DNA from 3 places in the Lysinibacillus sp. NPDC056220 genome. Region 2 is predicted to be linked to each of the others. Evidence: riboswitches for the same ligand, from Rfam matches in the RefSeq annotation. Region 2 holds a riboswitch; each other region holds the start of a gene.
What was found. Region 2 has a riboswitch for cobalamin ahead of mmgD (citrate synthase). Riboswitches for the same ligand answer to the same signal wherever they lie in the genome.
Positions count from the first base shown of each region.

Region 1: another riboswitch for cobalamin. It lies ahead of ACOZBY_RS00775 (glutaredoxin family protein); the one in region 2 lies ahead of mmgD (citrate synthase).
Region 3: another riboswitch for cobalamin. It lies ahead of ACOZBY_RS08545 ((2Fe-2S) ferredoxin domain-containing protein); the one in region 2 lies ahead of mmgD (citrate synthase).

Region 1 covers NZ_JBMOXD010000001.1:151,489-162,635, forward strand. Annotated here, with positions in the region: gene ACOZBY_RS00735 (S-layer homology domain-containing protein) at 1-2,143, opposite strand, end outside; gene ACOZBY_RS00740 (YwhD family protein) at 3,192-3,707, shown strand; gene ACOZBY_RS00745 (indolepyruvate ferredoxin oxidoreductase subunit alpha) at 3,707-3,943, shown strand; gene ACOZBY_RS00750 (hypothetical protein) at 4,096-4,362, opposite strand; gene dut (dUTP diphosphatase) at 4,522-4,959, opposite strand; gene nrdF (class 1b ribonucleoside-diphosphate reductase subunit beta) at 4,971-5,939, opposite strand; gene nrdE (class 1b ribonucleoside-diphosphate reductase subunit alpha) at 5,927-8,020, opposite strand; gene nrdI (class Ib ribonucleoside-diphosphate reductase assembly flavoprotein NrdI) at 8,017-8,376, opposite strand; gene ACOZBY_RS00775 (glutaredoxin family protein) at 8,373-8,597, opposite strand; cobalamin riboswitch at 8,715-8,892, opposite strand; gene ACOZBY_RS00780 (NAD(P)/FAD-dependent oxidoreductase) at 9,418-10,323, opposite strand; gene ACOZBY_RS00785 (chitobiase/beta-hexosaminidase C-terminal domain-containing protein) at 10,790-11,147, opposite strand, start outside.
Region 2 covers NZ_JBMOXD010000003.1:85,786-96,932, forward strand. Annotated here, with positions in the region: gene nikA (nickel ABC transporter substrate-binding protein) at 1-877, shown strand, start outside; gene nikB (nickel ABC transporter permease) at 949-1,902, shown strand; gene ACOZBY_RS10505 (ABC transporter permease subunit) at 1,904-2,707, shown strand; gene ACOZBY_RS10510 (ABC transporter ATP-binding protein) at 2,718-3,491, shown strand; gene ACOZBY_RS10515 (ABC transporter ATP-binding protein) at 3,494-4,312, shown strand; gene ACOZBY_RS10520 (NUDIX hydrolase) at 4,360-4,845, opposite strand; cobalamin riboswitch at 5,077-5,271, shown strand; gene mmgD (citrate synthase) at 5,461-6,582, shown strand; gene ACOZBY_RS10530 (bifunctional 2-methylcitrate dehydratase/aconitate hydratase) at 6,681-8,114, shown strand; gene prpB (methylisocitrate lyase) at 8,157-9,071, shown strand; gene ACOZBY_RS10540 (acyl-CoA dehydrogenase family protein) at 9,081-10,775, shown strand; gene ACOZBY_RS10545 (enoyl-CoA hydratase-related protein) at 10,786-11,147, shown strand, end outside.
Region 3 covers NZ_JBMOXD010000002.1:712,673-723,819, forward strand. Annotated here, with positions in the region: gene cbiQ (cobalt ECF transporter T component CbiQ) at 1-429, opposite strand, end outside; gene ACOZBY_RS08535 (energy-coupling factor ABC transporter substrate-binding protein) at 432-704, opposite strand; gene ACOZBY_RS08540 (energy-coupling factor ABC transporter permease) at 706-1,452, opposite strand; cobalamin riboswitch at 1,598-1,782, opposite strand; cobalamin riboswitch at 2,041-2,222, shown strand; gene ACOZBY_RS08545 ((2Fe-2S) ferredoxin domain-containing protein) at 2,365-2,736, shown strand; gene cobJ (precorrin-3B C(17)-methyltransferase) at 2,741-4,408, shown strand; gene ACOZBY_RS08555 (sirohydrochlorin chelatase) at 4,423-5,352, shown strand; gene cobK (precorrin-6A reductase) at 5,349-6,110, shown strand; gene ACOZBY_RS08565 (precorrin-8X methylmutase) at 6,123-6,782, shown strand; gene ACOZBY_RS08570 (cobalt-precorrin-5B (C(1))-methyltransferase) at 6,782-7,915, shown strand; gene ACOZBY_RS08575 (bifunctional cobalt-precorrin-7 (C(5))-methyltransferase/cobalt-precorrin-6B (C(15))-methyltransferase) at 7,872-9,092, shown strand; gene cobI (precorrin-2 C(20)-methyltransferase) at 9,085-9,792, shown strand; gene cobM (precorrin-4 C(11)-methyltransferase) at 9,792-10,577, shown strand; gene ACOZBY_RS08590 (cobalt-precorrin 5A hydrolase) at 10,570-11,147, shown strand, end outside.

The DNA of each region.
Region 1 (11,147 bases), on a different contig from region 2:
TTGTATCTACTACATTTTTAGCTTCAAGTACATAATTACCATTTGCCGTGATAGAACCTTCTGGTAAAGTGAATCGTACTTTTTTAGTGCCGTCCACAAATTGAAGTTGAGTGCCAGCAGGTAGCTCTTTTCCTCCAAGTGTGTAGTTAGAAGCATTTGTTGCTGTTGCAGTCACATCAACAGCATATTCAACAGTGAATACATTGTTATCTGTTACAACAACTGGTGTTGTCCCAAGTACTAATGAATCTGTAGTAGTTTCTGGTGTAGCTTCATACGTTCCAGTTGTCACATTGAATGTAATTGTATCTGCAGTTACGTTGCCAGCTAAGTCAGCCACTGCTTTAGCAGATAATTCAAATGTATATGTTGAATTACTATCTAAATCAATGTCCACTTTCACCGTATTTTTCTCTGCACCCTCAATTTTACCGTTACCATCTACATCATAACCAGCATCTGCTTTTACAGCTGTTTCTTTTCCAGTAGTGTAAGCAATACCATTTTGAGTTTTAAGAGTTAATTTACCATCTACTTTTACTGGTTCGCTAAAAGTAAGGTATAGCGCATCTACATCAGTAGTAGCATTTACATCATCAGCTACTAACATTTTAGTAGAAGCAGATACAAGTGTAGCAGGCGTTAAATCTTTAGATAGAATAGCCTTGAACTCAAATGCATCTCCTGCATTGCCAGCTAAATCTTTTTGTCCTTCTACTTTAACGTCCGCATTAATGAATGTAGCTGTACCTAATGCAGCTTTTGCATCAATAGTAAATACAGTTTTATCTTCTGCATCTTTCATATCAGCATCTTTTAAGTAGTAAACCGTAGAACCAACCGTTACTTTTGCATATTCTTCAGCAGTAGCGCCCGCATCTGCATCAAGATTTTGCTTCATTAATTCTTCTGAGAAATCAAACGTAATTTCTGTACCATTCACAGCAGTTGAAACAGTTGGTTTTGAATTATCAACGTCTGCTTTTAGAACCGTGAAGTTCACTGCAATGGGATTTGCAATATTATTAGCAAAGTCAGTTGCTCCTACGATGTCTACTTTATAAGTCTGCTCAGCAGTTAAGCCTTTGATTGTTAATGTCTTTCCAGATAAAGTATAACGATCTTTAGCAAGTTCAGTACCATTTAAGCTAACTGTTCCTTCGTTTTGTACAAGCTCATCGAAAGTGATTACTGCTGTTGTGCCTTTTGCTTCAACAGAATTTACGCTAACAGGAGTTGTATCAGCAAATGTGATTAATTTATTAAACTCTTCAGTTAGAACTTTTGCATCTGCTTTTGTTTTGATTGGGTTTACAGTTACTTTGCCATTTGTTAATTTAATTTCTTTATCAGTTGTTAAAATAACAGTCATTCCGTCTTCAGAAACTTTTGCGTTCGTAATAGCTACCCCGTCAATAGCGTATTTCGCTGTTACAGCAGCATCTTTTGCATCAACAGCTGTGTTGAACTTCACTTCAAATTCTTTTGCGTTAAGCCCTTTTACAGATTCTACTGCTGGTGTTACTTCTTGAACTGCATCAATTGTACGCTTTACCATAGTAGCAAATTCTTCGCGGCTAATTTTATCCTGTGGTGCTAATAATGATCCTTTACCATTAATTACACCATTTTCAACAGCTGTTTCTAAGTAAGATACAGCCCATTTAGAAGCTTTAGAAGCATCTGAGAATTGACTAAGGTCTGCTTTACCAGTTAATTGATAACCTTGTACGATAACTTTTGCAGCTTGTTCTCTTGTTAATTGTGCTTTCGGTTCAAATTTACCATTACCCATACCATCAAATAATTCTGGTGAAGTGGCAAGCACTGCATTATAGAACCAGTCATTTTCATTTACATCTGTAAAATCTTCTGTTCCAGTAGCTTTTAAGTCTAATGCTTTTGATAAAATTTCAGCTGCTTCAGCACGAGTAAGTGTACCAGCTGGGTTGAAGTTTCCTTTTTCGTCACCTTGGATGAAACCTTTGTCAGTTAAAAACTGTACTGCTTCTTTTGCCCATGATGAAATGCTACCTGCATCATTAAATTCAGCAGCTGATGCTACCGGTACGATTGCTGATGCTACAAGTGCTGCTGTAGCAGTAGTTGCAAAAAATTTACGACCTTTGTTATGTTTCGTCATTTGTATATTCCTCCAGAATTCAAATAAATTATATTATTCTGTGAGAACAATATTACCGCTCTATTAAATTTTATTAATATGTATAATACGTTCTCTCAAATAATAATTACTAATAGTTATGGATAAAGCAGCCTTCAAAAATTTTCATGATGAAATATACCAATCAATCTTAAATTTGCTTTACAAGACAATAATATAACTACATTACCAATAAATAAACGCTAAAAATAAGGTAATTTTAATACCAAATTGGTCGTATAGGTAATTATTTCATAAATAATTACCTATAAATAGAAACTCATAGAGAAATGAAGACAAGATGCAGAAAAAACAGTTATTTATTGCTGGAAACTTTAACTTTCTATTTTTTTAGATTCCATTTATTTTTTAAAATAATAGTAGGGCTAATAGCTTTTCTAACGATATAAATGTAAAATATTAACAGACTAAATTCTATGCTAATAAAATATAAATTGTTAAAATCATTGTTTCGCTAATTGAGTGAGCTTGAAATTATATATCGTTTTTTTGAAGGGATGGATGAAAATAAATATAGGAAAGATGCGTTTTTTCATAATGATGGCAGAAGAATTGAATGTTGTCGTGCAGCAGAATGTCTGTGGATGGCACTACCTCCCCTTAGTCAAGTAAACTTTTTCAACAGACTAGGAGAATGGTTGAGCTCCATTTATCCTAAATCATCCTCTTAATAGACTATTTTTCAAGTTCCTTAATTACGTGAAATTCCAAAATTTTTAAGCGAAATATCCATAACTGTATATAGTTAATTTACCAGATCATAACAATTCAGACGTAAGTCCGAAGACAACAAAGGATAATAAGCTGTATAGTTCAGTTATACTTTTTAATCTAAAAAGTATAAGGAGAAATCCTAGGCAGCCCTTACGCATAGTTTAAAATTGCTACTAAAACGTTCAATTAGATTCTTTTTTAAAGCTATCGTAATAAGTGTGCTATTTTTTGTACTATAAATTGTTTGGAAATCGGAACATGTAAATATTGTAGAAAGTATGTGGGGGTGTTTTCTATGAAAGAAAAGATACATTTTACCATCTTAAGTAATGATTCAACCGATGGAGATGGGGGTTACGGCGTAGGTACCCTTGATTTAAATAATGTAACGCCTATTATTATAGATTGTGAAAAAAAACACGTATTTATAGACCTAGAAGCCTTACATGGGCGAAGTATTATTGAAAAAAAAGTGCGTTTTTCACCAGATTTAGCTCATGCTAGTGACGATTATAATCGTTATTGGATCGTTTGGGTAGCTCTTCAGGTCGGGGAAAATGGACCTTATTATGCGGGATGTACTGCAAGTGAAGTACGGGTAGCAAAGGAAGAACGACGCATTAAACTTGGCTATAAATCGTTGCCAGAGCAAGTAAATTATTTAGATAAAGCACTTAAAGGGACATTTATCCTAAGTCATGTCGATCCCAATTCAAAAAAACTACTTTTCCAATTTTTATCTGAATTTAATGAACAGTATTGGAAGCACTCGCCTGAAGAATTAAAACATCAATTAGGGGAGGATTTATAATGGCCTTTGTAATTACAGAATTATGTAGGGATGAAAAAGCAGCCGTTTGTTTAGATGTCTGTCCCGTAAATTGCATTGTAAATACAGATACACAATATGTCATTAACCCTGATATCTGTATCGATTGTGGCGCTTGTGAATTAGTTTGTCCCGTAGAGGCTATTTTTTTTGAGGATGAATTGCCTGCTGAATATCATTCTTCCACTCTACTAGCACGTAACTATTTTCGGAACTAGATGATATACAGCTTACTATCTAATTCCAGCAGCAATATATTGATTGAATAGATGTCATGATTTAGAGCTCTGAACGTCATGTGAAAAAGTAGTACAAACGATGGTTTGTACTACTCATATACTTTTTATTTGATCTTAGCGAACAAACCATATTACTTGCTATCTATTTTTAAGACCTCCCAAATAGAATTATCTACTTCTATTGCTTGTCTATAGGGTAGCTCTCTATTAGCCTTCGCATTCCAATATGCCTCCCCGACAGGTTTATTACCTAATTCAAAATCTATACCATCCCACGTATCTTCACGAAATGCATAAAATGCCCAATGACAGCCATAATCATTAAAAATATCCATTAAATACTTGATATATTGATCCGCTCCAGCAACCATTCGGTTAATGCCAAACTCTTCTGCCATATTATCACCTCATATAAATCCTACTGAACCTACGTTACACAAATGTGACAACCTATGTTTAAATATAAATTGATTAGATTATTCTAGGGAAAAATAAAAAGGATTGAGTTCAGTACATACCAAACTCAATCCTTACAAACGCCTATTGAAAACTTAATCTTATTTTGTACCACTCGCTCCAAATCCCGAAGTTCCACGAACCGTTTGAGATAATTCATTAACTTCCAAGAGTTGAATAGTAGGGACAAATTGAATCACCATCTGGGCAATTCGCATAGATTTTTCTACGAAGAACGTATCTTGACCATGATTAATTAAAATTACACCGATTTCCCCTCTATAGCCTTCATCGATTGTTCCTGGGCTATTGAGCACTGTAATACTATGTTTTAAGGCTAGTCCACTTCTTGGTCGAATTTGTGCTTCCGTTCCTTTTGGTAATTCAATTTGAATTCCTGTTTTAATTAATTTAGTCCCACCAGCAGGTATCTCTACAGTTTCAATGGAATAGAGGTCCATCCCAGCATCGCCAGGGTTAGCTTGCATGGGTAGCATTGCATCTTCATGCATTCTTTTGATTTTTACTTCTACATTCATTGTTCTTCATCCTAACGATTAAAATTAAATGTGTCATCTGTAATTGGCGCTACTTTTGCCTTAGCATAGGTAGCCCCCTTTTGTGAAAAGAAATCATATGTGGAGCCCTCATTACGAATTCCATTCATAACGATTGGATTCACTTCTTCTTCAGGAAACATAGCTTCAAAACCAACATTCATTAAGGCTTTATTTGCATTATAACGCACATAGGCTTTTACCTCAGGCGATAATCCTGTCTCCGCATAAATGTCCTCTGTATATTTCATTTCATTCTGATATAAATCCAGCAGTAATTCATAGCCCCATAATTGTAAAGCTTCTTGCTTTTCTTTTGAAAATTGCTTATATAGATTTTGAGCAAAAAATCCTACTGCAACACCATGAATGGATTCGTCGCGCAAAATGAGGGAAATAATTTCAGCACTGTTTCTTAAAAAACCTTGCCCACCTAAGTATAATGGGTAGAAAAAGCCAGAATAGAAAAGGAAGGATTCAAGCATAACGGATGAAAACATCGCTTTCCATAAGCTCTCAGCGTCCCCTTCTTCAATACTATTATAAATATCCGCTATTTTATTTGCCTTATATTGTAAATATTCATTTTTCTTTACCCATTCAAAGAGCTCGTCTATTTCCTCGTTTGTACAAAGCGTTGTAAATATATAAGAATATGATTTAGCATGTATTGCCTCAAATGCATCAAAAACGGTTAATACAGCCTTTTCCTGTAAATCATCTGTATAAGCAGCAACACGATTCATCCCAATATTTGTCTGAACGGTATCCAGCAAGGTTAATCCTGCAAACACTTTTTTATACGTGTCCTGATGCTCAAAACTTTTCCACTGTTGAATATCTTTACTCACTGCAATTTCTTCGGGAAACCAAATTTGCTTCCATTGCTGGTCCCAAAAAATTTGGGCCAGTTCACTTGTTGCTTTGTTCCAGTTGACTGCCTCATACACTATATTTGACATGCTACACACTCCTCTAAGCTTTGTAATCGTTGACGAACATAGTAAACGGACTTAATCCCTTTAACCCATGCATAAATGTATACTTTAGCTAGTTGTTCTGTTGTCCAATTATCAGTGACATAAAGAGTCATTGAAATACCTTGGTCAACATGTTTTTGAGAAGCTGCGTATAAATCAATTAAATCATAAGGATCAACATCATATGCCTCTACATATAGATGACTGTTTTCATTTGTTAAATGTGGCATTGGATAAATTGTTCGACTATCTGCATAATCACGAACCTCTACACGTTCTGTACATGGAGAGATGGAGGCCGTACAGCTACGAATGTACGATATACTACCAGTTGGTGCTATAGCTAAACGATATGAATGGAATAAGCCATATTGCATAACATCTTGCTTTAATAATTCCCACATTTTACTAGTAATGATTGGAATGTTTCCGAGTGCTTTTAATACAGCAGGTGAAAGCTCTTCTTCAGTCTTATTTACATATTGATCAAAATAGATACCTGAAGCATAATCGCTATCTTCAAATCGATAGAACGTTTCTGCTTTTTCTTTAGCCATTTCCATCGATGATTTTAGAGAATAATAGTTCATTGCTTCCATAAAGCGGTCCATGAAATGAATAGAATCTTTCGAGCCATACATAATTCCCTCCGTAACAAGATGTCCATGGAGATTCATACACCCTAGACCTACTGAGTGCATTAATTGATTGGCTTTTGCGACCGACGGAACATTTTTGATGTGCGTCATTTGGGATACATTTGTTAATAAGTGCATAGCTGTATCGATTAATGCTTCAAAATCATTTACTTTACTCGCTGCGTGGATATCAATTGACCCTAAATTACACGACACATCTAACCCATATTCGTTAGGTTGATCTTGATCTGTGATAACACTAGTTTCTTGAACTTGCAAGATTTCAGTACATAAGTTTGACATTTTTACGCGACCGATATTTTTTAGTGGATGTACGTCATTAACATTATCATCAAAAATTTCAAAGGGATAACCGGATTCGAATTGAGCTTTTTTTACCTCTGTATAGAGTCTACGCGCATTCAAACGTTTAATTTTACGGATTTTAGGATTATCTAGTAGTTCATAGTACATATCAGAAATTGAAATTTCCGACATTCGTTTACCATATACTTTAAAAATATCATATGGACTAAATAACACTATATCTTTATCACGCTTCATCAGTTCGAAGAAAATACTTGGTATAATAATACCTGTTGATAGTGTTGCGAGGCGAATTTTATCATCAGCATTTGGTTTTTTTGATGAAATAAAATTCTCTATATCTGCATGGAAAATATTTAGGTAAACAACTCCTGAGCCATTACGCTGACCAAGCTGATTAGAATAACTAAAAGAATTTTCTAATAGTTTCGCCACTGGAATCACACCACTTGCACGATTTAGTATTTCTTTAATTGGATCACCTAAAGGACGTAAATCCGTTAAGTTGACCCCGACCCCTCCACCTAGACGTGATAGCTCTAAACAATAACCAATATTTTCAGCGATGCTATTCATGGAGTCATCCATGGATAATTTAAAGCAACTTACTAATTCGCCACGAGCTTTCTTCCCACTATTTAATGCAGTAGGCGTTGCAGGTTGATAGGCTTCCATCATCGCTTCTACAGAACGTTCTGCTAGTACCGTGTTCCCCTGTGCCAAGTACAAGGCAATAATGACAATCCGGTCCTCATATTTTTCTAAGATTTCTTCTCCATCACGACTTTTCATAGCGTAGCTGTCATAAAATTTGCTAGCACTCATAAATGATGGGAAACGGAAATTATAATCATACGCTTTTTTGTACAACTTTTTAATAAAATCCATCTCGTACATGTCGATAAAAGCTTTTTCGTAGTAGCCTTCATCAACTAAATAGCGGATTTTTTCCTCTATATCTATAAAGTAACGTAAACGTACGTTGACATATTCTAAAAAGTAGCGGCGCGTAGCCTCACGATCCTTTTCTAACTCTAGTAGCCCCGTTGTACTATAACGATTCAGTACGTCATTATTAAGCTTTAAATAAGTTTTCATCCCATTACCCTCGTTTCATAAAACGTTTGTATAGCTTCATAATCTGTTTGATTGCCGCGCAAATCTAATTTCCTCACTAATGGTACATGATAGGTAGTAGCAATTTTCTCTCCTGCTGCGCCAAATACATGATGTCCAAAGTTACTGTTGCCACTAGCAACTACTCCTTTACAAAAATCTCTGTTTTTATCTAAGAAACGTTGCACTTTTGCTGGAATGTCGCCTAAACCATCTGTGTATGTAATTAAAAGATAAGGCTTATTCAAGCTTAATTCCTCTGAGAGTTCAATAGATTCTGCCCTTAGTTTAGATACTACATTGCGGACATTTCCTGTACGACTAGCGTAAACGATCATAGTGTAATCATCTCAATACGAGAAACAATTTCCTGAACATCCCCTATAAATGTTTCATCCACCTCTAAAACAGGCACACTTAAAAAACCTGCATCAATAATTGTTTGTTTAGCTTGTTCATCGTGATCAATATTAACAATTTCTGCTTCAAGTCCTGCTCGTTGTAATTCGGATTTTACCCAAAGGCATTTTGGACAGATTGTTTTCGTATAAAGTTTCATAGTAATCCCTCTTTTCATAAAATAAAAAAGCTACCTCTTCTAAAGAGATAGCTTACATGGAAACGTTAACATACTAAAAATACTGACGTTCCCATCTCTTAATCCCCGAAGAAATGATAAATTTGTTTTATAAAGGCAGGTCTCCTGGCTTTGCTTCAATCTCTGATTTCCTTCCCATGCGAATGCACAGTGGTTACAATCATCGTCAGCTTTACAGTTGCGGGGACAGCGTCGGAATAGTACCGAACTTCCCTATTAAACTACATATAGTAGTACCTATACAAAACGAACACAATATATTGTTTTTCAATAGTTTTAAGTGTACCATCCTTTATATAAAAAGTAAATCGCGAAATAAAAGTTCATCAATTTGAGACTATTCATATTTTCTGACATAACCTTAATCGAAAGAGATAAAACATAATCATATAAAAATATAACTATAAAAAAATAGGAAGTTACATGCTGATCATTTATTTACCTAATAACGGAGGCCCAATTGAAATTTTATTCATAAAAAAGGCATCTTTCCATAATAGTAAAGATGCAATTATGACTAAAACTACATAATCGTCAACCCACTTTGAGAAAGATGTATATCATTCATCATACTCAATTTATCCTATCTTTGCAGATTTTTCGTTGTACTTGTCCCTTTGCAACTATTCATAATAAACAGGTACCTTTATCCAGTTATTCTGTATTCATAGTATAACATATCCAAGTTCTTTCTCTGTCCGCTCAACTAGGTATATTAACTTTATCCTTTATTTACAAAAATAGCTGATGAATTTTCTATACTCATCAGCTAACCTTTTACTTAAAACCTATCTATTGTGATATCCAAATTTATACTAGAGGCTGTCTTAAAACCTTCCGCAGCAGCGATCATTAAAGAAGAGGCACCCCCCTTTTCCGTTTCACCTGCAACATATATTCCAGCCGCTGTTGTTCGTCCAGTACCATCAGTAATAATTGTCCCATTTTCATCAACTTGGCAATTTAGCTGTTTAGCAAATTTATTTGGACGATAAAAATTAGGTACGACAAATCCACCACTTCTTAAAATATGTTCACCTGTTTCTAATTCAATACTAATTAAGTTACTATCTTCCCCATGCAAGTTTTTTACACATTCTGTATACAGTTTAATTTTTTTACGTTCAAATTCACTTTGAACGTTATCGGAAAGTTGATGACCATTCGTAAAAACGATTAAATCCTGTGACCAATTAAAAACCAATTTGGTCATATGTTTAATATGCTCCTCTTTTTCTGCTATGATAGCCAATGGCTTGTCTCTCAGCTCCCAACCATCGCAATAAGGACAGCTAAACAAGCTTTTACCATAATATTGTCTGATTTGCGGGAGGGGAAACTCCTCTTGTATTCCAGTAGCTAACAATACTTTTGCAGACATATATGATTTATTTTCCGAAGTTTTGACAAGAAATAAACCGCTTTTATCATCTTTAGTTATCTCGATAATTGTTTGATCTAACATAGATATAGATGGGTAAGATTTTATTTCTTTACTAGCTATATTCTTAAATTCTTGTGGCTTTATCCCATCTCTTGTTAAAAAACCATGCGACTCTTGAGTTACACGATTTCGATTAGTTCCATTATCAAATATAGCAATCTTTCTGCGCGCCCTTCCCAATGTTAAGGCAGCACTTAAACCAGCAGGGCCACCACCTATAATTACACAATCGTATTTATTCATCCTTTTTTCCTCCACATCAAAATATATTATAGACCTTTAATATCTGTAATTAAGGCAAAAGACACCGCAAAAGTTATATACCTTTTCAATTATGAGTCATTAAACCCTTAATGTTTAACTACCTCATTAAAGATTACGTAGCATAAAATAACGTTTAGTTTGTCGGGTCTTACCGCCCTATTAAAGACTTAACATATCTATAATATCTATTTAGTTTTTTTTCGTCAATTTTTTCGTTTTCATATTTAAAATACATAGGACCATCAAATATCTGCCGTTGAAAGAATTCTTGTCCACAGAAATGAATCTACTATAGGCTAGTTATGAATGAGGTAAAGTAAAAGCCACTCCAAAAGTTTGGAATGGCTAATTTTTTTACTGTACTTCATGAATACTGTCCATACTGTTTAATTATCAAAATAAAGTATGATTAGCATATGCTTTACATTGTTCCTGCAAGTAGTCATTACTTAAATTCAATTTCCTCTGCCGATGCCCCTTTTGTATACGTTATGGTCGATCCAGCAGGTAAATTACGGATTTCTTTTACATTTTTTCCTTCAATAATAATGGAACCAATTTTCGTACCTTTAAAGTCAATAATCGCATTTCCTTTTTTAGGACTGATCACTACAGTTTTGTTTGCAAATCCTTCGCCATGGAATTCGGCATATTGACTAAATACTGCAATGCCATTTTTAATAATGGTATTTTCCCCTAACGTTAATGAAATGCTTGGACGATTCACTATTAATTTACCAGTCTTGTAGTGATTAAAGCTATATACATTTTCAGGTACTATTGGTGTTGGTATTTCTTCTTTT
Region 2 (11,147 bases):
AAATGAAGAATTAGATGTCATTTATGGGCGAGGGGTTATTAGCTTAGATAACTATACGTATTTAAGAGATAGTGGCAAATATAAAACAGCTACATCTGAGCCACTGTCTACAAAAGCATTACTGTTCAATACACAGTCTGGACCGTTAGCTGAGCTAAAGGTTCGACAAGCAATGCAATATGCTATCAATAAGGAACAAATGGTAGAAAGCATTACACATGGTACAGAAAAAGTGGCTAACACGCTATTTTGGGAAGCAATTCCATATGCCAATATTGATTTAGCCCCCATTATATATAATCCTGAAAAAGCACAGAAATTGCTAGATGAAGCGGGATGGACGCTACAGAAGGGTGAAAAAATTCGTTCAAAAAATGGTCAACCCCTTACATTAGATTTAATCTATATTGCTACTGATGCCATTCAAAAACCTATGGCAGAGTTAATGCAGGGCGAGCTAGCGAAAATAGGCGTACAGTTAAATATTGAAGGCGCCGATGTGATGGTCGGTCTGCAAAAATTAATGGATGATCAGGTTGATATTAACTTCTGGCGAACTAATGGACCGCCGACTGATCCACATAGCTTTGCAAATGAATCAGCTACACCAAATGCTAGTGGTGTTTATGAAGCAAAATTAGGCTTACCAAATACTCAAGAAATCGATACTAACATACATCAATTATTAGTCGGGACCGATGAAGAAGAACGCGTGCAGCTATACACGGATATTTTAACAATGTTCCACAAACAAGCATTGTTCTATCCAATATCGTATGAAACGAATCAAGTTATTTATCAACCATATATGAAGGATTTTGCACCACGTGCTTCTGAGTATGACATTCCATATGCACAAATGGATAAAGAAAACTAAGTATGAAAGAGAGAGTGTGTCGAACCAGGACAACTCTCTTTTTATCATCGGATGAAATAGGAAGTGACGACATGTACGAATCGACTTGGATGTTTTGTGTAAAAAGAATTCTCACACTTCCATTTGTATTAGTAGGCGTATCTATTCTGACCTTTGTGTTTATTCGTTTCGTACCAGTAGAACCAGCAGAGGTCATTCTTCGACTTGCAAGAATAGCCCCAACACCAGAGGCTATACAAGCTTTACGAGAAGAATTAGGGACAGATAAGCCTTTTATCATGCAATATCTGCTATGGGTAAAAGGCGTTTTACAGCTAGACTTTGGGACATCTTTTGTTAGTAAATTACCCGTTGGTGATGAGCTATTTGCTAAGCTACCCGCTACCATCGAATTAGCTTTAGTAGCATTTATCCTTATTTTAACCTTTAGTATTCCATTAGGGGTTGTGAGCGCATTATATAAGCATTCCTTTATCGATAAAATCATTCGATTATTTACAGTCCTAAGTGTTTCCATTCCAACATTTTGGTTAGGGTTTATCCTACTTTATCTATTCAGTTTAAAACTTGGGATTTTTCCGACGAATGGAAAAGGTTCAGGAGCACATTTAGTTTTACCAGCTTTCACATTAGCTTTACCTACAATCGGATTGTTCTCACAGTTTATCCGCTCTGCCATCATTGAAGAATACGAGCAGCCCTATGTAAAATATGCACAGCTTAGAGGCTTAAAAAAATCGGTCATTCTCATCCGACACGTGGGGAGGAATGCTGCCATACCGATATCAACTTTGTTAGGGATGACACTCGGAAATTTGCTAGGTGGGGCTGTCATTGTAGAGCAAGTATTTAGTTGGCCTGGACTCGGTAGATATTTAATAGAATCCATAACGAATCGTGATTACCCCGTTGTACAATGCTATGTGTTGGTGATCGCTGTCATCTATGTGCTCGCCAATCTAGGCACAGATGTATTGCATCGTTTATTGGATCCTCATCTGATGATGAAGAATAGGAGAGAGTAAAGTGAACTTAGAACGTATACATATGAGAAGATTTATGAGTCTCACTATACTAATCATCATTGGTTTACTAGGACTGTTTGCCCCAATCATGATGCCTCATGACCCTTTAGCAGTCGATATTTCTAAGAAATTTTTAGCACCTTCATGGGACTATCCATTAGGAACAGACCAATTAGGAAGATGTGTCTTCTCACGATTGCTTTTAGGGATTCGGTATTCTTTAGGTGCGGCGCTCGTCATACAAATAGTTGCTATTGTAGTAGCGATCCTGTTGGGCGCATGGGTCTCTTTAAAAAGAGGTATAATAGATGCGCTATTTATTCGGATATGCGATATTTTATTAGCTTTTCCAACACTTGTACTAGCATTTGGGCTTTTAGGTGTATTAGGGCCAAGCTTAAAAAATGTGTTAATCGCACTTATTTTGACACAGCTTATTTATTATTCAAGACTAATTCGAAGTTTATTTATCGGCATGAATGAAAAGGATTTTATTCTAGCGGCAAGAATAAGCGGTACTACAGGTGTGAAATTAATTATTCGTCACTATCTCCCTCATGTTTGGCCTCCTATTGTAACGATTGTTGCATTAGATATGGGAAAGGTTATTTTAGAGATTGCAGGCTTTTCCTTTATAGGGCTTGGCGTGCAGGCTCCCACTCCTGAGTGGGGAATGATGGTAAATGAAGGGAAGCAATATATCCGCCAACATCCCGAATTAATGCTATATCCTGGGCTTACTATCGTTCTAGTTGTCCTAGTATGTAATGTTTTGGCAAGTAGTTTAAAGACGCCTGACCAGTAAAGGGGAAGTTATGAAAAAAGTTTTAGAAGTGAAAGACTTATCGGTCAAAATTGGAGAACAAAATATTTTAAACGCCATTCATCTGACAGCCTATCAAGGCCGCGTTTTGGGGATTATTGGCGAAAGCGGTAGTGGGAAAACCATGCTTTGCCAAGCTATCATGCAAGCCTTACCGTCTAGAGCGCAGATTATCAAAGGGCACATATTCTACCATCAACAAGATTTATTGAAGATAAATGCTGCTCAAATGAGAGCTTATCGTGGAAGACATCTATCTATTATTATGCAAAATCCTTCGACTGCCTTTGACCGTGTGCAAACCATTGAAAGTCATTTTCGTGAATCATTAAAGGCTCATTTTGTTATAACTAAAAATGAAATTAGACAAATTGCTATGGAAAGCATGTCAAAAGTTAATTTACCTAATCCCGAGAAACTTTTACACTATTATCCATTCCAATTAAGTGGGGGAATGCTACAGCGTGTAATGATTGCTTTGTCACTCGCAATTCAAGCCTCGGTATACATAGCTGATGAGCCAACGACAGCTCTTGATACAGTCAACCAAAAACAGGTATTGACATTATTTGATCGGATTCGCCTGGAAACACAGGCAGCCATACTTCTTGTGACGCATGATTTAGGCGTTATTGCTGAACTAGCTGATGATGTAGCCGTGATGTATAAGGGGGAACTAATTGAACAAGCGAATGTCTATGATTTTTTTGATGCACCACAGCATCCTTATACAAAGAAACTATTACAATCCCGAATGATGTTTTAGAGGTGAAAAAATTGAAGCTACTAGAAGTGAGAAATATTGAGAAGAACTATGCACATAGACCGTTCATATTCAAGCGAAGACAGGATGCTCCTGTATTACAGAAAGTATCATTTTCACTTCAGGAGGGGGAATGCTTAGGCATTGTTGGACAAAGTGGCTCAGGAAAAAGTACATTGGGCCGAATTATATTAGGAATGGAAAGGCCAACAGCCGGTGAGGTTCTATTTCAAGGGGTTAATCTTTATGATGCCACTAGCCAACAGAAAAAAATGATACGGAGAGATTTACAAGCAGTCTTCCAAAATAGCTATCATTCATTAAATCCAAAGCACACTATTTTTCAAATTTTAGAGGAACCGTACCTAAATTTCGAGCATTATAGCTCAGCTGAGAGACACTATAAGGTAAAGGAATTACTTAATCATGTAGAGTTAGAAAAATCTATTGCCGAAAAGTATCCTTCCCAGCTTAGTGGGGGACAACAACAGCGTGTGAACATTGCAAGAGCGCTTGCCTTACATCCAAAATTAATTGTTTTAGATGAAGCCATTAGTAGTTTAGATATGATTTTGCGAAAACAAATCATTCAATTACTACAGACACTACAAAAGGATTTGCAACTTGCATACATTTTCATTTCTCATGACTTACAGGCTACACGCTTTATTTCAGATCGCATCCTCGTCATGCAAAATGGTCAGCTAGTAGAGGAAATCATGAAAGGTGAACCATTTAAGCATTCCGCATCACTTGAGCTATACAACGCGATTTTGCCCAGTCACCCTCGCGAAAGAATTCACAAGAATACTAGTTTGGAATGATCTGAAATGTCTTTGCGAAGAAAGTCCTTATTAAAATTCTTACATTGTTATTTGGAAAGCTTCGTAAAGGAGCTTTCGAACCCCCATATTTTGCCCTCTAGGTTGTTTAAGAGAGCGACCGTCCTCTGTTCCATATTACTCGGAAGTTCTTCCTTACTGAAATAAGTGAGGCTTAAGCTCTCACCATCCTTCATTTCCAATACACCCCTTACATGTTTAGCTCTATAAAGGTGAATGACTGTATAGATTTCATCGCCATTCGGATAACAGTAGTAATAATCAGGTCCTGAAAAAACACCGATAAACTCAAACTCTTTAGCCACGAGACCAGTTTCCTCATAAAGTTCACGAGCAGCAACCTGCTCTAATGTTTCGTTTATTTCCATTGAACCGCCAGGTAATCCCCAATCCAACGTATCTGAACGATGTTGAAAGAGTATTTTCTTATCATCATTAACAACAAGAACTGTCGAACCAACGCTTATAATTGGTCTATTACCGATAAGCTTTCTTAATTCAGTTATATAGCCCATCCCGTCACTCCTCGTTTCATCGTAATGCAAAACAAATCGCTTTTTTAAAGCAGACTTCATAAATATAGCTCCATTGGGATTGATTAACAATCTTTTTTTGAGCGAAATAATGCTTAAATATGCAGAATAGTTCGTCAAAAATGAAAAATAGCTTTTTATAATCAGTCTTTTCTGAATTTTACCTATATTGATTGTTTGGAAACCTCTATGTTAAGGTGAAAAGACAAATTGAATATGCTAAATTTTGGTGGTTCAAATGGGTTTGATTCCATTTGATTAAAAGGGAAGTTGGTGTGAGTCCAACACTGTCCCGCAACTGTATGTAGGAGTTCCATAACGAGACCACTGTTTTGTTCTTCAAAACGGGAAGGTGTTATAGGAATGTTGATGATAAGTCAGGAGACCTGCCACTAAATAAGCATCAATTGACCTACGAGGATAGGGAGGTGTTAGCTACTGTATGATGATTGTGAATGGATGTAAGTTCACTGTTTTTTGTTCTGTCATACTTTTGTAGATTAACAACTTCTAAAGGATAGAAGTTGTTTTTTTGTTGTTCTTTCGAGTTTGAATGGTAACGCTTACAAGAATGATTAAACAAAGGGGTTGTAATCTATGGAGTTAACGTATTCACCAGGTCTTGATGGAGTTATTGCTGCGGAAACAAAACTGTCTTTCTTAGACGTAGTAGGCAGTCAAATTGTTATAGGTGGCTATGATTTGATTGAACTATCTCAGCGATACGCCTATTTAGATATTGTCCATTTATTATTGCACGGAAACCTACCAACTACTGAGCAACAAGCTGACGTACAGGATAAATTGAAAGAAAACTATCACGTTCCACAAGAGCTTGTTCAAATTTTCAACTTATTACCAAATGGGACACATGCGATGGACGGCCTTCGAACTGGAATTTCAGCGTTAGCAGGGTATGATCAGCACATCCATGATCGTTCGACTGTAATGAATGTAACACGAGCATATCGACTTTTAGGTGGAATGCCCAACATCGTTGCGAATAGCTACCGTGTATTAAATGGTCAAGATGTTGTAGAACCGGATAGTCAGCTTTCTTATAGTGCTAATTTTTATTACATGATTACTGGAAGAAAACCAACACCATTAGAAGAGGGAATTTTTGACCAATCACTTGTTTTATATAGTGAACATGAAATGCCGAATTCGACCTTTGCTGCTCGTGTTATTGCCTCCACACAATCCGATCTGTATGGTGCTCTAACTGGTGCTGTCGCATCATTGAAAGGAAATTTGCATGGTGGGGCGAACGAGGCAGTCATGTATATGCTGCTTGAAGCTAAGACTGTGGAGGGCTTTGAAGCGATGCTGAAAAACAAGCTCAAAAATAAAGATAAAATAATGGGCTTTGGCCATCGTGTCTATATGAAAAAAATGGACCCAAGAGCGCAGATCATGAAAGAAGCTTTGTATAAATTATGCTTGGAGCAAGGGGATGACTGCTTATATCACATGTGCGAAGCCGGTGAAAAAGTGATGGTGGAGGAAAAAGGCTTGTATCCAAATTTAGATTATTATGCTGCGCCCGTGTACTACATGCTGGGCTTACCAATTGAATTATATACGCCTATTTTCTTTGGCTCTCGAACGATCGGTTTATGTGCACATGTGATCGAACAACATGACAATAATCGATTATTTAGACCTCGTGTTCATTATATAGGCGAGCGTCATAACCTTGAAGAATTGTCGGTATAATCAAGTTTTAACAACTCGCCATAGAGCTGATGGACATTCTGACCAATGCCCATCAGCATACTAGTATATCAAATGCATACCTTGAAAGGAAGTTATAGATGATTAAAACGAATGAAAAAACGATGACAGACCAGCTTCTTATTGATATTGCGGATTACGTATTAAACACAAAGATTACGAGCGAAGAAGCTTACGAAACGGCTCGATATGTTTTATTGGATACGTTAGGTTGTGGCATTTTAGCTTTACAATATCCTGAATGTACAAAACTTCTAGGTCCTGTAGTACCAGGTACAGTCGTTCCAAATGGTACTCGTATTCCAGGAACATCCTATGTCCTTGATCCAGTTAAAGGTGCCTTTAATATCGGTTGTATGATCCGTTGGTTGGATTATAACGATACATGGTTGGCGGCAGAATGGGGGCATCCTTCTGATAATCTTGGTGGTATTTTAGCTGTAGCTGATTATTTGAGTCGTGTACGTGTTGCAGAAGGGCAAGAGCCTCTCCAAATGAAAGATGTTTTAGAAATGATGATTCAAGCCCATGAAATACAAGGAATACTTGCACTCGAAAATAGCTTAAATCGTGTTGGCTTAGATCACGTTTTATTTGTCAAAATAGCGACAACAGCTGTTGTTACAAAGGCTTTAGGGGGCACTCATCAAGAGATTGTCAATGCTTTATCAAATGCTTGGATTGATAATTCAAGTTTAAGAACCTATCGACATGCTCCTAATACGGGATCAAGAAAATCATGGGCTGCTGGCGATGCTACAAGCAGGGCCGTACAACTAGCAATGATGGCTGTGAAAGGGGAAATGGGCTATGCAACTGCATTATCTGCACCAGGCTGGGGATTCCAAGATGTGCTCTTTCATAAGCAAGAATTAAAGCTTGCGAGACCACTTGCATCTTATGTTATGGAAAATGTCCTCTTTAAAGTTTCATATCCTGCAGAGTTTCATGCTCAAACGGCTGCAGAATGTGCCGTTCATTTGCATGCTGAAGTAAAAAATCGCCTAGCTGATATTGACCGCATAGAAATTACAACACATGAATCAGCCATGCGAATTATCGATAAAGAAGGGCCTCTTCACAATCCTGCAGATCGAGATCACTGCCTTCAATATATTACAGCGATTGGTCTTATTTATGGTGACATTACCGCAAATCACTATGAAGATGAGGTGGCGGCAGATCCACGAATCGATGACTTGCGTAATAAAATGGTTGTTGTGGAAAAAGGCCAATATACAATCGACTATTTAGACCCTGATAAACGATCCATTGCGAACGCTGTTCAAGTTTATTACAAAGATGGTACATCAACTGAGCTAATTGAGTGTGAATATCCTTTAGGACATCGTTTCCGCCGTGAGGAAGCATTCCCTCAGATTATTGATAAATTCCAGCAAAACCTTCGTACGCATTATGCTCAAAAACAACTCAATAAAATAAACGATGTTTGTGTAAATAAAGAGCTGCTTGAACAAATTGCTGTTCATGAATTTGTTAATCTATTTATTTAATTTAGATGGATTCCGAACGCAATAAAGAGGAGGTATTTAAAAATGACATGGATTGTCCAAGAAGCAAAGACACAAAAACAATTAGCTGAACAATTTAAAGCTCATATCGCTCGTTCAGCTATTTTGCAAATACCAGGGGTACATGATGCAATGGCTGGTTTGATGGCTAAAAAAGTTGGCTTTGAGGCATTATATCTTTCTGGTGCCGCTTATACAGCGAGTAGAGGTTTACCAGACTTAGGGATGATTTATTCAAATGAGATAGCCCAGCGTGCTAGTGATATTATTCGGGCTACAAATTTACCGATGCTAGTGGACATTGATACGGGCTTTGGTGGCGTATTAAATGTTGCCCGTACTGCTCGTGAAATGCTAGAGGCAGGGGTTGCTGCCGTACAGCTAGAGGACCAAAATCTTCCTAAAAAGTGTGGACATTTAAATGGCAAAACTCTTGTTCCAAAGGAGGAAATGATTCAAAAAATAAAAATGATTAAACAAATAGCCCCTACATTAATGATTGTTGCTCGCACGGATGCAAGGTCTGTTGAAGGCTTAGAGCAGGCTATACTAAGAGCCAAAGCATATGTTACTGCTGGTGCAGATGTTATTTTTCCAGAGGCATTACAAACTGAAAAAGAGTTTAAACAATTTGCCAATGAGTTAGATGCCCCCTTATTAGCCAATATGACTGAATTCGGTCAAACTCCTTATTATACCGCTAAGGAATTTGAAAAAATGGGTTACTCGATGGTCATTTATCCCGTTACATCTATGAGAGTTGCAGCAAAAGCATACGAGCGCGTATTTGAATTAATAAAAAATACTGGAACACAACAAGAAGCAATTGAGGATATGCAAACAAGAAGCGAATTGTATGAAACGATTTCCTATTATAAATTCGAGGATTTAGATAGTGAATTAGCAAAAACCATCTTACCGAAGGAGGAAATAAAGTAGGAGAGGTAAATGGCTTTTCTCCACTTTCTTTCAAGGAGGGCTTATATGGATCGACTAAAAAACAACATGACGATCTTTACACCTGAGGATTTCCACGATGAAGAAGAGCTCATTGCAAAAACTGCTGAGCTCTTCATTAAACAGGATGTCTCACCGAATATCTCATCCATTGAACAGCAACAATATGAGATCACCCGACAATTGTTCCAAAAAGCAGGTGATCTTGGATTACTGGCCATTGAAATACCCGAAGCTTATGGAGGACTTGAGCTCAATAAAAAAATTTCTGGTCTGGTAGCAGAAAAAATGGGTTTTGGGGGTTCTTTTAGTGTCTCCTACAATATTCATGCAGGGGTGGGCACATTACCCTATATCTATTTTGGAAATGAGGAGCAAAAGCTGAAATACTTACCAAAGTTGGCTTCTGGAGAATGGATTGGAGCTTACGCCCTTACAGAGTCCGAAGCGGGTTCTGATGCACTGCGCCCCAAAACGAATGCTAGATTAACAGAAGACGGGAAAGCATGGCTAGTAAATGGAGAAAAGCAATGGATTACCAATGCTCAGCTAGCAGACGTCTTCGTTGTATTTGCCCAGACGAATAGGGGGATGACTGCGTTGATTGTCGAACGTTCCATTAAAGGAGTATCCGTGGGTCAGGAAGAAGAGAAGATGGGCATTAAAGGCTCTTCAACGGCCACGCTCATTTTAGAAGATGTTATTGTGCCAATCAATTGTGTTCTTGGAGAGGTTGGCAAAGGACATATAGTCGCTATGAACATTTTGAATATGGCACGTCTAAAGCTTGCCTTTTCTAATATAGGAACGGCCAAACAAGCATTTCAAATAGCCGTGAATTATGGGAAGGGACGGAAACAATTTGAACGACCTATCGTTGACTTTACATTGATACAGGAAAAGCTTGCTGACATGGCCGTTCTGATTTATGGAGCAGAAAGCGGTGCATACCGAACGGCTGGGAAAGTTGATGAGGCTATTGCATCAGCAAGCAATGAAACGATAGTTCAGAAAATATCTGAATTTGCTCTGGAATGCGCACTTCATAAAGTACATTGTTCCGAAGCACTTGGAAGAATAGCTGATGAAGCTGTTCAAATACATGGTGGATATGGCTATATGCAAGATTATGAAGTGGAACGTTTGTATCGAGACGCAAGAATTAACCGTATTTTCGAGGGTACAAATGAAATCAATCGCCTCACAATGGCTAAAATGCTGTGGAAAAAATATGTACAAACAACTGCAATAGAGGGTGATTTTATTCACGCTCAACCATTAGAAAAAAATCACCATTACATCCTTCTCTCCAAGCATTTAATGCAACTAGCTATTCATGTCATTGCAAATGCACAAATTCAACTCGAACAGGAGCAAGAATTTATGCGTTTGTTGGCGGATATGGCCATGGAAACGTATGTCATGGAATCAGCCTGGCTCAGGTCGAAAAAAACTGCACATGTCCAAACAAAACAATTAATGACTGACATATTATGCCAGGAGGGTTACCGCAAAATAGAAGAAAGTGCGATTACTATCATTACGGCCGCTGAAAGCAATGAACAAAAACGAGTAAGCTTGCTAAATAACATTCGACAATTAAATATTCCGCTACAGCAAAATCTCTTTATGAAAAAACGGGCACTTGCGAGAACATTCATTGACAACCCAAAAATGATTAGTTAGGAGGAGCAGCATGATCGATACATTTGTCAACGTTAGTAAAGAGGATTCTATTTCAATTATTCATTTAAATCATCCACCTGCAAACACTTTGTCATCAGCCACTATTGAAAACCTACGTCTCATTTTCCAAGAGCTAGCAGAGGATGAAGACACAAGTGCCATTATTATTACAGGCACTGGCCGATTTTTTGTCGCTGGGGCTGATATAAAGGAGTTTGTTTCAGCCTTTGGCCAACAGGAAAAAGCATTGCAAATGGCTCAAGCAGGGCAAGCGCTATGCGATGAAGTAGAAGCCATGAAAAAACCAGTTATTGCTGCCATTAATGGACCGGCTCTTGGAGGAGGGCTTGAACTAGCGTTAGGATGTCATTT
Region 3 (11,147 bases), on a different contig from region 2:
AATCTCTTGTACAGATGTTGTTAAAATTAAAAAATATAAGCAGCTTATACTGCCGAGTACGATAAAGAATAGCTGCTGTGCGGTAGCGATACTGGCTCTCCCAATAAAAATTGTCCAGCTCATATACGTAAATGATCCCATATGGGCTGGTAATACATGCGTTGCTGGCGCTATCGAAATTAGGATGGAGATGAGACTTGTGAATAAGAAAAATCCTGGTAGTAATAATAGCTTCGCATAGTATTTTAGTGGGATTGTCGCACCCCAAATGATAAAAGCACTCATTACAAAAAATGTAATGAGTGAAAGTCGTTCCTCTCTCATAATAAGCGTGAATAAAAGTAGTCCTAATGAAAATATCATTTTTTCTAGAGGATGAACGTACGCTAGCTTATTGAGATACGCATACTTATCAATGAGTAACATCATTCTTAACCTTCTTTATGCTTGCCACGCATATAGCCGATAAAGTAGCCGATAAAACCAGCACCAATAGCTGCTTGTAGCACGAATAATAAGCTTTCAATTTCACCACTGGGCGGTTCCCATAAACTATCAAACCATGGCTCATACTCTGCATTAATCTCTCCAATGGCAGCTTCGGCTTCACCATCAGCTCCGCCAAATTCTGCTCCCTTTTGGACGAAGAGCGGGATAATGGCCAATAGCACTACAATCGCTAATAGTAATAAATTTCGTTTCATATTAGTGCGCCTCCTTTGTAGAGAAAACACGTAAAGACTTTAATTCGCTAATATTATATTTTTTCATGAAGTTCATGACAATAACTGTTAATATCCCTTCACTCACAGCTAACGGGATTTGTGTTAAGGCAAAAATACTTGCGAACTTTGTAAATGAAGCCATAAAGCCACCGACTTCAGATGGGAAAGCAAGTGCTAATTGAATAGAAGTCACCACATATGTACCTAAATCCCCAAGCATAGCCGCAAAGAAAATAGCTAATGAAAACGATAACCCCATTTTTTGCGCCCCTTTAAATACAAAGTAGACGATAAACGGACCTACGATAGCCATCGAAAATGCATTAGCCCCTAATGTTGTGATTCCACCATGTGCTAAAAGTAAAGATTGAAATAATAAAACAATTGTCCCGATGACACTCATCGCTAACGGTCCAAATAAGACTGTTCCGAGACCTACCCCTGTTGGATGTGAACAGCTCCCTGTAACTGAAGGGATTTTTAAGGCTGATAGAACAAAGGCAAACGCACCAGACAGTCCCAGAATCATTTTTGTTTCTGGGTTTTCTTCGATTGTTTTACGAATAGAGCGCAATCCTAAAATAATAAATGGGACGGAGATTACCCACCAAAAAATAGCCCATTCGATTGGTAAAAAACCTTCCATGATATGCATGGCGAAGGCACGTTTTGGCACCATTAAAAAAGCCAATACAAAATAACTAAGTTTCCACCAAGACAGCTTCAATTTTCTTCCTCCAAACTATAAATAGATTTTTAGAATGTAGCGTGCGTAATAAAAAAAGCACTTTTCCGTTGTTGGAAAAGTGCATAGCTAAAAAAGCAAATAACATTCTCATCTGCTAAGCCGCACACCTATCCTCGTAGGATGAAACGATCACATATTTTCGGCAGGTCTCCTGGCTCTAGTTCAACACTTTATAGGTCTTCCCATCCATTGGACAGTGACATTTTCTATAAAGCTCCCTATTACAGTGGCGGGACCGCGCCGGACTTGAACCGGCTTCCCTTTTAAGTAAAATGACGAGCATTTTACACCAAAAATAGTAAGTTGTGAGATTTCACGACAAAGTGTACCACGAATTTCCATAAATATGCTATACTTTTTTATAAAAATTTTGAAATAGACTATCAATGTCGAAAATTCTGATTACTAAGGATTTTGAGAATAAAAGGGAACAACACCAATTTTAAATAACCAAAAACTCTCTGATAAAATTGATAAATTTGTCATGAATTTTTAAAGAAATATTGAAATTTTAAAATAATAAGATATGATTAAGACAGTTTTCTATTAAATATACAATTAAAAATTTCATATAAAACGTCGATAAGTGCTCGAAAAACTCGAGATAATAGGGAAATTGGTGAAAGTCCAATACAGCCCCCGCTACTGTAATAGCTGATGAAATCGCAATGCCACCTGTGCAAACTAGGGAAGGTGCGACAGTAAAATGAAGCTTAAGTCAGGAAACCTGCTTATCAGATTGTGCATGCAAACTTTTCGGAGGGAGAAGTTGAAGCAAAAGCGAGGATCTGTCTTTCAGTCTATTCGTTTTTATTTGGCTTCTACAAACCTTTACTCTTCGGGAGAGTAAAGGTTTTTCTTTTTCCAAAAGCAAAAGAGGGGAGACATAAAATGACAACGTGGAATTTAGAGGGGATGAAAACACATCTCTTTATTTGCAATGGCAGTAGCTGTATGAACAAGGATGGAGAAGAAATTACCCAAGCTATACGGGACGAAATACAGCGAAACGCACTAGATAAAGAAATACATACGACAAGAACACGCTGTAATGGACGATGTAAGGATGCTTGTGTGGTTATTGCTTACCCCCAGGGGAATTGGTACCGTGTACCATCAACGGAGCATGCTAGAACACTTGTACAGGATTTGCATCATGAATCCTTACATAACGATCATGTTTATACACTTCGGGAAGGGACATTGCAGCGAACAGCGCAAACGACAGCCATTAAAGGGATTGAAAAGGTGAAAGAGGGGTAAAAACATGGCGCAAAAAGGGAAAATTTTCGTAGTAGGCTTTGGACCTGGAGACTTTAAGCATATTACGACACGTGCAGTAGAGGCTTTACAACAAAGTGATATGATCATAGGCTATAAAACCTATGTTGAGCTGATTCAAGATTTAGTGAGTGCAAAATCTATTGTCAGTACAGGCATGACAGAAGAAGTGTCCCGTGCTCAGGAGGCAGTTCGTCAAGCAGAGGCAGGAAGTATAGTTTCGGTCATTTCGAGTGGAGATGCGGGCGTTTATGGTATGGCGGGATTAGTGTATGAAGTTTTAATTGAGCTAGGCTGGACAGAGGCAACTGGTATTGAAGTCGAGATTGTCCCGGGTATTTCAGCTATCAATTCATGTGCTAGTTTACTTGGTGCACCGATTATGCATGATGCTTGTACCATTAGTTTAAGTGACCACCTCACTCCGTGGAATTTAATTGCGAAGCGTGTGGAAGCTGCAGCAATGGCCGATTTTGTCATTGCTCTATACAATCCTAAAAGCGGTCGCCGTACAAGACAAATTGTCGAAGCACAGCGAATTCTTTTAGAATATCGTTCACCTGACACTCCAGTAGGGCTTGTGAAAAGTGCCTATCGAGAACGTCAAGAAGTGACGATGACCACATTGGCAGACATGTTGGAACATGATATCGGTATGCTGACAACCGTCATTATCGGAAACTCATCTACGTTTTTCTATGATAATAAAATGATTACGCCACGTGGCTACCAACGTAAATATACACTTGGCGAGGAAAAGCAGCCATTACGTCCACATCAACGTTTACGGGAAGAAAATGAGCCATGGGCGATGAATCAAGAGACAGGAACAGCACGCAATGACTTTGCGGCAGACCCCAATGCAGGGCGAATGAATAAACCCAGTGTAGCCGTTATGCCAAAGCCGAAAAAAACGGCACTTGAAATGGCTACAGCGGCACTTGCAATGGTAAAGGGAACAAATGCTATCAAGGTTACTCCAAAGCTTGTACAACAAAAAATAGAATCCATTTTTGAATTAGCAGTGAGCCCTGGAGTGGCCAATAAATTTTTTACACCACAGCAAATGATGACGTTAGCAGAGGTCGTAGGCGAAGATGGATCGATGGAATACACACCAGATCATCAAATCCATTTAAAAATACCTACAACTACGCCTGAACGCATCACTGAAAAATTACAGCAAGTAGGCTTTTTATTAGCACCAATTGGTGATGTATTGTCGTTGAAGGCTTGCGATTTTTGCTACGGTGAAAAAGCAGATTCCATACCATATGCGGAGGAAATTCAAGAAAAGCTTGGTGGTCTGTCTTTACCGAAAACATTAAATATTGGCTTTAATGGCTGTGGGATGGCTTGTTATCGAGCAGTATTTGACGATATTGGGATTGTCTATCGTAAAAGTAAATTTGATGTCTTTATTGGAGCGAAACCAGTCGGACGTACGGCTCATGCAGCACAGCCTGTTGTAGAAGGCTTGGAGCCTGAACAATTGATTCCTTTAATTACAGATATTATTGAAGAATATAAAGCCAATGCGCATCCAAACGAACGCTTATTTAAATACTTCAAGCGTGTGAAAAAGATATTGCATTTTACGTATCAAGATATGTCTTCCAAAATAAAAATAGAGCCAGCTCCGTGCGGCGACTAGTGAGGAGAAAAGAGATGAAAGCTATATTATTTGTTGGCCATGGTAGCCGTTTAGCAGCAGGAAATGATGAGGTACGTACATTTATCGAGCAAATGACATCTCGCATTGATGAACAATATCTAGTAGAAACATGTTTCCTAGAATTTGCTTCTCCTAACATTGAAGAAGGTATTACAAATTGTGTGAAAAAGGGTGCTACAGAGGTACATGTAATCCCGATTATATTACTTCATGCAGGTCATTCCAAGCTACATATCCCGGCAGAAATCGAGCATGCCCGTGAGCATTATCCGAATATCACATTCACATATGGTCAAACAATTGGCATTCATGAAGAAATATTTGCGATATTACAAGATCGTTTAGTTGAAATTGGATTTAATACAGAACAAGAACAGGAAGATACAGCCGTTTTATTAATTGCTCGAGGTGGCAGTGATCCTTATGCAAATGGGGACTTTTATAAAATCACACGATTGCTATGGGAAAAACTACCTGTTAAATACGTAGAAAGTGCCTTTATGGGTGTAACGGACCCACGTGTTGAAGAAGGCATTGAACGCTGCGTCAAACTAGGTGCTAAGAAAATAATCATGCTTCCTTACTTTTTATTCACTGGTATTTTAATGGAGCGTATGCATGTTATGTGTGAGAAATTCAATGAGCAATTTCCTGCATGTGAAATTCAAATTGCCAACTACTTTGGCTACCACGAACGTTTACAAAATGTTTTATTAGAGCGTATTGAGCAAGCGATGAATGGTACATCTACAGGTATGCAAGATCTTGAAGATTATCGTGCTTACGCTGCTATTCATGGACATGCACATCATCATCACCATCATGATCACGATCATGGACATGACCATCATGATCACGATCATGGACATGACCACCACCACGACCATGACCATCATCATCATGAAAAGGAGCCCGTTAAATGATTTTCATGTTAGCAGGGACGAGTGATGCAAGAAATCTGGGCCTTGAATTGCAAAGTACAGGTCATGCTGTAACTGCCACTGTTGTGACGGAATCGGCAGCCTCTAGTCTTGCTGACGTTGGCTTGCCTTCCTTAATAGGGAGACTAACAGCGGAAGAAATGGCGACTATTATAATGGAACAAGGCTTTCAATTGGTCGTAGATGCCTCTCATCCATTTGCTGAAGAGGCATCGAAAAATGCTATGGCAGCAGCTGAAAAAGCGCAAGTACCATATATCCGCTATGAACGTGCCCATGAGCATTATGCTCACCCACTTATTACAGTTGTAAAGGATTATGAAGAGGCGGCTCAGTTAGCAGCTGAAAAGCGTGGTGTCATTATGCTGACAACAGGCAGTAAAACGCTTGCTACATTTACGAAAGTTTTACAAGGCTTAGAAAACACAAGAGTCATTGCTCGTATGCTCCCACGACTTGACAATATGGAAAAATGTGAGGCGCTCGGTGTCGCACAGCGAGATATTGTAGCCATTCAAGGCCCATTTTCAAAGGAATTAAATGAAGCATTATTCCGTCAATATGGAGTGACCTTAATGATCACTAAAGAAAGCGGCAAAGTGGGCTCGGTAGACGAGAAGCTAGAGGCAGCCCTTGCCTGTTCTATAGAAACAATTCTTATTGCAAGACCCAATATTAAATATGGCCAACAATATTCCACTTTTGAAGAAGTGTTACAGGCTGTAAAACATACACTTTAGGAGGCAATAACAATGGATTTTAAAACTGATTTCAAACCATTAACAGTAGACCCAGATAAAATTTACGATTACAGTTTCTCAATTATCGCAGAAGAAATGGGGGAGCATAACTTTTCAGAGGATGAATGGAAGGTTGTGCGCCGTATTATCCATGCATCTGCTGACTTTGAGCTAGGTCGTAGCGTTATTATTACACCAGGAGCACTTGAAGCAGGTGTTAAGTCTATTCTGGCAGGGCGTCATGTAATTGCGGATGTGCAAATGATTGAAAGTGGTTCTGGTAAAAAACGTTTCCAAAAACATGGTGGCGATTTACATTGCTATATTGCGGATGAGGATGTATCTGTAGAAGCGAAAAAGCAAAATACAACGCGTGCCATTATATCGATGCAAAAAGCCTCAAAATTACATGAAGGCGGTATTTATGCTATTGGTAATGCCCCAACTGCATTACTAGAATTGATTCGTTTAATTAAGGAAGGCTTAGCAAAACCAGATTTAATTATTGGTATGCCTGTAGGTTTCGTGTCTGCGGCTGAATCGAAAGAGGAGTTGCTAAAACTTGAAGGTATTCCGTACATTACAAATGTTGGTCGTAAAGGCGGTAGTACAGTGACGGTTGCCGCATTAAATGCCATTTCACTTTTAGCGGATGAACAGGCGAAAAAATAATGGAGCGGAAGCCAAAAAAGGATCCTAAGGACATGCGTCACGGTTATACAACAGGAGCCTGTGCAACGGCAGTAACAAAGGCAGCTTTACTTGCCCTTATTACAAATGAAGAGCAAGAAACAAGCACGATTCATTTGCCAATAGGTAGGGATGCGACCTTTACTATTGAAAAATGCCTATTTGAAAACAATGCCGTCAGCTGTGAAACGATTAAAGATGCTGGTGATGACCCAGATGCCACACATCAGGCACTCATCGTCGGTACTGTGAGCTGGGCAGAGATACCTGGTATTCATTTAGATGGAGGGATTGGAGTCGGGCGTGTCACAAAGCCCGGCTTACCAGTGCCTGTTGGAGAGGCGGCCATTAATCCTGTCCCACGGAAAATGATTCACAGCACTGTTCAAGGTGTATTGGATGAATTTCAAATTACGCGAGGGGTTAACGTAGTGATTTCCGTACCTAGGGGCGAGGAGATTGCAAAAAAAACGTTAAATGGTCGTCTTGGTATACTTGGAGGCATCTCTATTTTAGGCACAAGGGGAACCGTCGTGCCTTTTTCAAGTTCTGCGTATATGGCTAGTATTGTACAGGCCATTAGCGTCGCTAAAGAGGCTGGCTGTGAGCATTTAGTAGTGACAACAGGTGGTCGCAGTGAAAAATTTGCGATGAAACAATACCCCCATTTACCTGAAGAAGCTTTTGTGGAAATGGGTGATTTTGTTGGCTTTACTTTAAAGCATTGTAAGCGACTCGGTATTAAACAAGTGTCCCTTGTTGGGATGATGGGGAAATTTTCAAAGGTGGCACAAGGGGTAATGATGGTGCATTCCAAAAGTGCTCCGATTGATTTTAACTTTTTAGCACAACTTGCCGAAGATGTAGGGGCAGATGCAGACATAATAGCCGAAATACGAGAGGCCAACACAGCGTCGCAAGTAGGTGAAATTATGATGGAAAAAGGATATGAATCATTTTTCCATCGTTTGTGTGAGGCCTGCTGCTATTCCTCCATTCATCATATAAAGGGCGGTTTAACGCTTTCCACATCGATTTATTCGATGCAGGGACAATTATTAGGAAGGGCTGATGACATTGCATCGATCGATGAAATTAATTGGAATCGGGGATAACGGATTAGCAAGCTTATTACCACAATACCACCAGTGGATTGAAGACTGTGAGGTACTTGTCGGTGGTGAGCGCGTGCTTGATTTTTTTCCACATTTTACAGGGGAAAAAATCAAGATCAAAGGAGGTCTTTCAGCACTTGTTGAGAGATTGTCAGAGGAAACAAGAGATACGATTATTCTCGCATCAGGAGATCCATTATTTTACGGCGTTGGCGGCTATTTAGCGAAAAAGCTAGATTTGGAGGTTTATCCATACATGAGCTCCATACAACTAGCCTTCGCGAAAATGGGAGAAAGCTGGCAGGATGCTTATGTCACAAGTATTCATGGACGACCTATGAAAGGCTTGGCACAGCGCATCGATGGGAACAAGAAAATAGCTCTATTAACAGATGCTGAAAATAGCCCAAATGCGCTCGCACGTTATTTAAAGCATTTTGGAATGACCGAATATCGAGCATTTGTAGCCGAAAATCTACAGGGTGAAGGTGAAAAATATGGTTGGTATTCGTTAGATGAAATGGAGACCACACATTTTTCCCCTCTCAACGTAGTTATTTTACAACAAACCTTTGAACCAAAACGCTACAAGCTCGGTATTGATGATGAAGAATTTTCTCAACGAAAGCCAGATAAAGGACTCATTACCAAAAAGGAAATTCGTGTTTTAAGCTTACAGGCGATGCAACTTCAAAAGGATAGTGTTATTTGGGATATTGGCACATGTACAGGATCTATGGCCATTGAAGCAGGTAAGCTTGCACCTGAGGGGCAAGTATACGCCGTTGAAAAAAATGCACCTGATTTAGAAAACTGTCTACACAATCAGCAAAAATTCCGTGTGGATCTAACAGCCATTCATAGTAAAGCTCCAGAGGGACTCGAACATTTCCCAGACCCTGATGCCATTTTTATCGGTGGGACTGGTGGTGAAATGGTCGAATTACTACAATTGTGCTGTAACCGCTTAAAACCAAATGGTCGCATTGTTTTAAATGCAGCGACAATTGAAAATTTATATAAAGCAGTGGAAGCGTTTAAGGCTTGTGATTTTGCGGTTGATATTTTACAGGCACAGCTTGCGCGTAGCAAACCGATTTTAGATATGACACGCTTTGTGCCATTAAATCCAATATATATTATTTCGGCTTATCGAAAGGAAGAAAATCATGACTAATTTAGGTGTTTTATATGGCTTGGGCGTTGGTCCTGGCGATCCAGAATTAATTACAGTGAAGGCGTTTCGTGTGATTCAAGAGTCACCTGTTATTGCTTATCCCAAAAAGCTGAGAGGCAGTAAGAGCTATGCCCATCGTATTGTAGACGTTTATATTAATCCAGAGGAAAAAGATATGCTTGGTCTTGTATTTCCTATGACGAAGGATGAAGCTGTCCTTGAGCGTGAATGGACAAAGTCAGTCGAGCTTGTATATGAAAAATTACAGGAGGGCAAGGATGTGGCCTTCGTTACAGAAGGTGATCCGTTATTATATAGTACGTTTATCCATATGATGAAGTTAATGCAGGACATGCATCCAGATGTAGAAATTCGTACGGTTCCGGGGATATCTTCATTTAATGGCTCCGCTTCTCGCCTGGGCATTGCATTAGCTGATGGTGATGATCGTGTGGCGATCATTCCTGCCTATGATGATTATGCGGCAATGCGAGAAGCGATTGAAAGTCATGATGCTGTAGTCTTTATTAAAGTAGCAAAAGTAATTGATTTAATGCTACAGGTACTACGTGATTTAGATTTACTGGATCAAGCATCTGTTGTGACAAAGGTAACATCTGACGAAGAAGTCATTTGGGATGTACGCGAGTTGGATGGTGTCGATTTAGAATATTTAACATTAATGGTGGTGCGTAAATAATGAAAAAAATCTATATAGTCGGCGCTGGTCCTGGTGATCCAGATTTAATTACAGTAAAAGGCTTACATATGTTACAGACAGCAGATGTAGTGATGTATACAGATTCATTAGTGAGTGAAGATCTCATTGCGAAAGCTAGACCAGATGCGGAAATTATTCGAACAGCTGGGATGCATTTAGAGGAAATGGTCGCTGTGATGGCTGATCGGGTCCATGCGGGGAAAATAGTAGCTCGCATGCATACAGGTGATCCGGCTATGTATGGAGCGATTATGGAACAAGTAGCACTCTTAAAAAAGCAAGGCATTGGCTACGAAGTTATTCCAGGGGTTAGCTCTGTTTTTGCATCAGCAGCGGCAATTGGGGCTGAGCTAACGATTCCTGATTTAACACAAACTTTAATTTTAACTCGTGCTGAAGGGCGTACCCCTGTACCCGAATTTGAAAAATTACGTGATTTAGCAAGCCATCATTGTACAATTGCTCTATTCTTAAGTGCGACGCTCACAAAGAAAATTGTCAAGGAACTTCAAAGTGCTGGTTGGGCTGATGACACACCCGTAGCAGTTATTCAACGTGCTTCTTGGCCAGATCAAAAAATTGTTCGTACAACATTAATCGAATTAGATGAAGCGATGCGTGTGAATGGAATTCGTAAGCATGCGATGATTCTAGCAGGCTGGGCGCTAGATCCTAATATTCATGATAAGGATCAATATCGCTCGAAATTATATGATGCAACCTTTACACACGGCTTCAGAAAAGGTGTGAAGACAAGTGATTGAGTTACAAGAGGGGATATTACCAGAAGTTGATCAGCGCAATCCATATGCTGTTGTAGCGATTACAAAGCACGGTGTTCAAATAGGACGACGACTCCAACAAACGTTTGCAGCAAGTGATTTGTATTATATGAGTAAATTTGAACAGGGTGATGAGGAGGAAAAGCATATTCAACTGTTTACCGGAACAGTGCGTTTGCTTTTGCCAACTCTATTTAAACAATACAAAGGTTTGATTTTAATTATTTCTTTAGGAGCAGTTGTACGAATGATTGCCCCCATTTTAAAGGATAAAAAGACTGATCCAGGTGTTGTAGTTATTGATGATCGAGGCGAAAACGTAATAAGTGTCTTGTCAGGACATCTTGGAGGTGCCAATGAACTAACGCATGAGGTAGCGGCAGCTCTTGGTGCCAACCCTATTATTACAACAGCTTCCGATGTGCAAAAGACTATTCCTGTCGATTTATTTGGTGCACGCTTTGGCTGGGTTTGGGATAGTGCCGATAAATTAACGCCTGTCAGTGCTTCTGTCGTCAATGAGGAACATGTGGCTATTGTACAGGAAACTGG